Anaerosoma tenue: one gene and its partner. The protein of the gene in region 1 binds, or shares a complex with, the protein of each later gene. Links are inferred from orthologs where the notes say so. Each region holds a gene or a part of one and is shown in the gene's direction. Other genes may lie near its edges. The genes, in order: rpsG and tig.

Region 1 (3,135 bases):
GCGGCCCGCTACCCAAGTTCGCGCCCGATGAGCTGCTCGAGCTGGAAGCCATGCTGCCCGGACCCGCCATCGATGAAGGCGGCCTGACGGAGGAGGAGACGGAGGCGCTCTTCGCCGACTTCGATCTCGACACCTCCGAGGAGACCATCGACGTGAGCGGATTCGAGGGCGTCGTGTTCGATCCCGATGAGGCGGCTCCGGCAGCTGACGAGCCACATCAGCGGCTGTGCGAGGCGACGTTCGGTGACGGAACCCCGTGCACCCATCCCGCCAAGGAGGGGTCGCGGTACTGTGGGATCCACGCGAAGCTCGCCGACTCCGACGGCCTGTGCCGGGCCTTCAGGGTGGACGGCACGCCTTGTCCCAACAAGGCGAAGGAAGGCCACTACTGCGGCGTCCACGCCAAACTGGAGTCGCAGGGGAACGACCAGTAGCGATACCGTTCGCCGGCCCCGGGAGCCGAGAGGGACCCCGGGGCCGGTGTGTGTCCGCCCGAAGTGGCGGTGGAGTATGGGATACGCCCGGGTGCGTGGTTTGACATGCTCCTGGTGCTTTGTTAGAGTTGCGCGTTGCGACTACGGTCGGCGCCAAGGAACGGGCGCCGTGAGATACAGCGCGACACGTTCGGACGAAGGAGATGAGTAGTGCCCACCATCAATCAGCTGGTGCGCAAGGGCCGTTCCCAGGCCGTTGACAAGAGCAAGACGCCGGCGCTGAAGGGGAACCCCCAGAAGCGCGGCGTGTGCACGCGCGTGTACACCACCACGCCCAAGAAGCCGAACTCAGCGCTTCGCAAGGTCGCCCGTGTCCGTCTGACCAACCAGATGGAGGTCACGGCGTACATCCCTGGAATCGGCCACAACCTCCAGGAGCATTCGATCGTGCTCGTGCGTGGCGGTCGAGTGAAGGATCTTCCGGGTGTCCGCTACAAGATCATCCGGGGCGCCCTCGACGCGGCCGGCGTCAGCAAGCGTGAGCAGGCCCGTTCGCGTTACGGGGTCAAGAAGCCCAAGTAAGACCGTATCTACGTCGGTCCGCCTGCCACTGCGGGCGGACTCTTCGTGTGAGCAGAGGAGTGAAGAATGCCAAGGCGTGCATCCGCACAGCGTCGTGAGGTGGTAGCCGATCCGGTCTACAACAACCGGTTGGTCACCCAACTCATCAACAAGGTGCTGCTCGACGGCAAGAAGTCGCTTGCCGAGCGCATCGTCTACGGCGCGTTCGACATCATCGAGCAGAAGATGGGTCAGGACCCGCTCTCCGTGTTCAAGAAGGCGATGGACAACGTCCGTCCGACCCTCGAGGTGAAGCCCAAGCGCGTGGGTGGCGCCACCTATCAGGTGCCGATCGAGGTCAACTCCCGTCGTTCGACGACGCTGGCTATCCGCTGGATCGTGGGTTATGCCCGCAAGCGTCGCGAGAAGACCATGGCCGAGCGGCTGGCCGGCGAGATCATGGACGCGGCGAACGGCCTGGGCGCCTCGGTGAAGAAGCGCGAGGACCTGTACAAGATGGCGGAGTCGAACCGCGCGTTCAGCCACTACCGCTGGTAGCCTGACGGACAGAGGAAGAGGACGAGTAGACTACATGGCACCGAAGAGGACACCGCTGGCCATGACCCGCAACATCGGGATCATGGCGCACATCGACGCCGGTAAGACCACGACGACCGAGCGCATCCTGTTCTACACAGGCAGGACGCACAAGATCGGCGAGGTGCACGACGGTGCGGCCACGATGGACTGGATGGCGCAGGAGCAGGAGCGCGGCATCACCATCACGTCGGCCGCCACCACGTGCTTCTGGAAGGACCACCGCATCCAGATCATAGATACGCCCGGCCACGTGGACTTCACGGTCGAGGTGGAGCGCTCGCTCCGCGTGCTCGACGGCACCGTCGCGGTGTTTTGCGCCGTCGGCGGCGTGCAGCCCCAGTCCGAGACCGTGTGGCGCCAGGCGGACCGTTACGGCGTGCCGCGCATGGCCTACATCAACAAGATGGACCGCACCGGGGCCGATTTCTTCAACGTCATCAAGATGATGAAGGACCGCCTCGACACCAGGCCGGTCCTGCTTCAGATGCCGATCGGCGCCGAGGACGAGTTCGTCGGCATCATCGACCTCATCGAGATGCATGCGATCCACTTCAACGAGGACGACAAGGGCATCAACCCGACGATCGAGGACATCCCCGCCGAGTTGCGCGATGAGGCGGAACTACGCCGCCACGACCTGGTGGAGGCGGCAGCGGAGTATGACGACGCGCTGCTTGAGAAGTTCCTCGGCGACGAGGAGATCAGCAAGGACGAGCTGAAGGCCGCGATCCGCACGGCGACCATCGACTGCGCCATCACTCCCGTCGTGTGCGGCGCATCGTTCAAGAACAAGGGCGTGCAGGCGCTGCTCGACGCCATCGTCGACTACCTGCCGAGTCCGCTCGACATCCCCCCGGTCAAGGGCACCTCGACCCGCGACGACTCGGAAGTCGTTCGCAAGGCCGACGACAACGAGCCGTTCGCCGCTCTGGCGTTCAAGGTCATGACCGATCCCTTCGTCGGGAAGCTGACCTTCTTCCGCGTGTACTCCGGGACCATGTCCGCAGGCTCGCACGTCCTCAACGCGACCAAGGGTCACAAGGAGCGTTTCGGGCGCCTTCTCCAGATGCACGCCAACCATCGTGAGGATGTCGACGCTGTGTATGCGGGCGACATCGTCGCGGCCGTCGGGCTGAAGAACACCACCACAGGAGACACGCTGTGCGGCGAGGATGCGCCGGTCCTCCTCGAGTCGATGGAGTTCCCCGACCCGGTCATCGATATCGCCATCGAGCCCAAGACCAAGGCCGAGCAGGACAAGCTCGGAGCCGCGCTCGCCAAGCTCGCCGAAGAAGACCCGACCTTCCGTGTGCACACCGATGAGGAGACCGGGCAGACGATCATCGCGGGTATGGGTGAGTTGCACCTCGAGATCATCGTCGACCGGCTGCTGCGCGAGTTCAAGGTCGAGGCGAACGTCGGCAAGCCGCAGGTCGCGTACCGCGAGACGGCTGGCAAGGCGGTCACGGACGTCCACGGCAAGTTCGTCCGCCAGACCGGCGGCCGCGGCCAGTACGGTCACGTGATCTTGAATGTCACG
Region 2 (3,172 bases), on another replicon or contig:
GACACGCCCGCAGAGCACGCGCTCATCATGGAGCGGGCTCGCGAGGCGGGTGCTTTCGATGTGGTGGCGCACACCTTGCACGCCGACGGTGGAAGGGGCGGACTGGACCTCGCTGACGCCGTTGCCAGGGCCTGCGGGGAACCCTCCAGCCTTCAGTTCACCTACTCCGACGACCTGCCGATGCGTGAGAAGATCGCGGCGATCGCAACGCGGATCTACGGCGCCTCCGGCGTCGACTTCTCCTTCGGAGCATCGAAAGCGATGGAGCGGATCAGCGCCGAGGGGCTGTGCGACTTCCCGGTCTGCATGGCCAAGACGCACCTCTCGCTGTCGCATGACCCGAAGCTCAAGGGAGCGCCGGTGGGCTGGCGCTTGCCCGTTCGCGACGTGCGTATCTCGGCGGGAGCGGGTTTCGTGTACGCGCTCTGCGGCGACATCACCACGATGCCTGGTCTGCCGGGCAAGCCGGCGGGCGAACACATCGACATCGATGCCGAGGGGAACGTCACGGGGCTCTCCTAGAGCGTGGCCGGGCGGCTGACCTCGCCAGCCTGGAACGTCCCTCGGGATGTCACACGCGCGTCGTTCAACGGGATTTGCATTCGTGAGCCGAGCGGTTACAATATGCGAGCACTCGGGCCGTTAGCTCAGCTGGTAGAGCAGGGGACTCTTAATCCCAAGGTCATAGGTTCGATCCCTATACGGCCCACCATACACACCTCACGAGAGCCGGCCCATAGGGCCGGCTCTTCTGGTGAGGGGGTATCGCGTTTGCTACACTTAGCAATCCGGCTTCATGCGGGCGTGGCGGAACTGGCAGACGCGCTGGATTTAGGTTCCAGTGGGGAAACTCGTGGAGGTTCGAGTCCTCTCGCCCGCACCACACCGAGCCATCACGGAGCGTCGCAGGCGCCCCGGCAGGAAGCGACATTCTGAGGAGGATCCTTGCAGACGAGCGTTGAGCGTCTCGAAGAGGGCCGTGCGAAGATCACGGTCACGGTACCCGCGGCGGATGTGGACAAGGCCATCGCGGATGCGTATGCGGCCATCGGCGCGAAGCTGCGCATCCCAGGCTTCCGTCCGGGCAAGGCGCCGCGCCCGGTGATCGACACCCACGTCGGCCGTGAAGCGGTCCTGGCTGACGCGCAGGACGACATCGTGTCCGACTCGTATGGCCGGGCCGTCTCGCGGGAGGACATACGCACCGTGGGACGTCCTGATGTCGGCGAGCTCGACATGATCGAGCCGGGCAGCGACTACACGTACACCGCCGAGGTGACCTTGCGTCCCGAGCTCACCCTCTCGAGTGCGGACGCGTTCACGGTCACGGTCCCCGCGCAGAAGGCCTCCGACCGTGAGGTCGATGCGCAGATCGAGCACGTGAGGGAGCGATTCGCCACGCTGGAGTCGGTGGACGCGCCGGTCGGCGAGGACGACTTCGCGCTGATCTCGTTCGTGGGCACCGTTGACGGTGAGGCGTACGAGGGCAACGTGGTGGACAAGTACATGTACGAACTGGGTCGCGGCATGATGCCGCCCGAGTTCGATGCCGCGCTCGTGGGCACCGCGCCCGGTGGCAGCGCCGTTGCGGAGTTCGAGATCCCCGACACCACCTCCAACGAGGAGTTCGCGGGCAAGCAAGCCCGCTTCGAGATCGAGGTGCACGAGGTCAAGACGAAGGTGCTCCCGGAGCTCGATGACGAGTTCGCGGCCACGGCAGGCGGCTTCGACACGTTCGACGAGTATCGAGCCGACGTGCGCGAGAAGCTCGATTCCGCGAAGGCGACCGGTCACGCACGGGAGGTGGAGGGCGCGGCGCTCACCGAGCTTGTCGGCCGCCTGGACGGAGACGTCCCGGAGGAGATGGTCGATATCCGGGCCGCGTCGATGATGCGCGAGTTCTTCGAGAATCTCGAGCAGCGGGGGATCGCGCCCCAGGAGTACCTGCAGATGACCGGGACGAGCCCCGAGCAGCTCCAGACGGATCTCCGCGAGCAGGCGGACCGCCGTGTGCGCGAGGAGCTCGCTCTCGAGGCGCTGTTCGTCGCGCAGGGTATGAGCGTTTCAGAGAGCGATCTCGCCGACACCGTCCGCGAGATCGCGGGCGAGGACACGGAGGCCGCCGAGGAGCTCGGCAAGGACCTCGAGCGGAATGGAGCGCTCCCGCTCGTCCGCGAGCAGATCATGCACCGCAAGGCCCTGAAGTGGCTGATGGACAACGCCGAAGTGATCGAGGAGGAGCAGTGATGACGGCAAAGGAGCCCGTTGCGAGTTCGCTCGTGCCGATCGTGGTAGAGCAGACCTCGCGTGGAGAGCGCAGCTTCGACATCTTCTCGCGGCTGTTGAACGAGCGGGTCGTGTTCCTCGGCACCGAGATCGACGACGTGGTCTCGAATCTCGTGATCGCGCAGTTGCTGCACCTTGAGAGCGAGGATCCCGAGAAGGACATCAACCTGTACATCAACTCGCCCGGCGGCTCGGTCACCGCGGCGCTGGCGATGTACGACACGATGCAGTACATCCGGTCCGACGTGAGCACGATCTGTATCGGTCAGTGTGCGTCGGCAGCCGCAGTGCTTCTTGCCGCCGGCGCTGCCGGCAAGCGTTTCGCGCTGCCCAACAGCCGCGTGCTCATCCACCAGCCGTGGGGCGGCACGCAGGGCCAGGTGAGCGACATCGAGATCCAGGCCAGGGAGATGCTGCGGATGCGCGAGGCGCTCGATCGCATCCTTGCGCACCACACCGGTCAGCCGATGGAGAAGATCCACGCTGACACCGAGCGGGACAACATCATGACCGCCGAGGAAGCCAAGGCGTATGGTCTCATCGACGCCGTGTTCACGCAGCGGTCACCCAAGGAGGACTGAACCACCTGATGGAGCGTCACGACGACAACCAGCGGCTCGTGTGTTCGTTCTGCGGCAAGCCGCAACACCAGGTGCGCAAGCTGGTGGCGGGCCCCGGCGTCTACATCTGCGACGAGTGCATCGACCTGTGCAACGAGATCGTCGAAGAAGAGCAGGCCGACGCGATGGCCGTGCATGCGGAAGACGAGGAACTGCCCACGCCAAAGGAGATCCTCGCGCGGCTCGACGACTACGTGGTGGGGCAGGATCTGGCCAAGAAGACCCTTGCCGTGGCCGTGTACAACCACTACAAGCGCATCCGCACC

The links.
Region 2: the proteins of rpsG (region 1) and tig are in contact, whole or in part, in a crystal structure (PDB 3GTY), measured with the Thermotoga maritima proteins. The link is inferred for Anaerosoma tenue from one-to-one orthologs. Residues at the interface, in WP_004081843.1 of Thermotoga maritima: Lys34, Lys52, Lys55, Glu59, Arg62, Gln63, Glu66, Asn67, Lys69, Val71, Arg95, Ala109, Lys110, Lys111, Gly112, Arg113, Pro114, Glu117, Glu121, Ile124, Ala125, Tyr127, Asn128, Asn129, Thr130, Gly131, Lys135, Asp139, Arg142, Met143; in WP_004081061.1 of Thermotoga maritima: Glu122, Val124, Val129, Leu130, Tyr133, Glu188, Gly259, Ile262, Tyr263, Glu266, Ser270, Glu273, Gln274, Glu277, Arg308, Gln311, Ile312, Ser315, Tyr316, Glu325, Arg329, Arg336, Leu363, Phe366, Trp367, Arg373, Leu377, Arg381, Leu384, Glu387.

The regions. Positions count from the first base shown.
Region 1 is NZ_JALNTY010000003.1:271,780-274,914, reverse strand. Bases 1-2,817 are described here. They hold rpsG (30S ribosomal protein S7), read left to right. Parts: upstream 1-1,082; coding sequence 1,083-1,553; downstream 1,554-2,817. Other genes in these bases: fusA (elongation factor G), read left to right, coding at 1,588-2,817; rpsL (30S ribosomal protein S12), read left to right, coding at 645-1,016; MSB02_RS09040 (DNA-directed RNA polymerase subunit beta'), read left to right, coding at 1-434. Also shown: more of fusA, read left to right, coding at 2,818-3,135.
Region 2 is NZ_JALNTY010000001.1:644,527-647,698, reverse strand. Bases 243-3,096 are described here. They hold tig (trigger factor), read left to right. Parts: upstream 243-945; coding sequence 946-2,247; downstream 2,248-3,096. Other genes in these bases: clpX (ATP-dependent Clp protease ATP-binding subunit ClpX), read left to right, coding at 2,876-3,096; clpP (ATP-dependent Clp endopeptidase proteolytic subunit ClpP), read left to right, coding at 2,247-2,867; MSB02_RS03210 (formate--tetrahydrofolate ligase), read left to right, coding at 243-522. In the rest of the region: more of MSB02_RS03210, read left to right, coding at 1-242; more of clpX, read left to right, coding at 3,097-3,172. UniProt on the Bacillus subtilis protein: Involved in protein export. Acts as a chaperone by maintaining the newly synthesized protein in an open conformation. Functions as a peptidyl-prolyl cis-trans isomerase.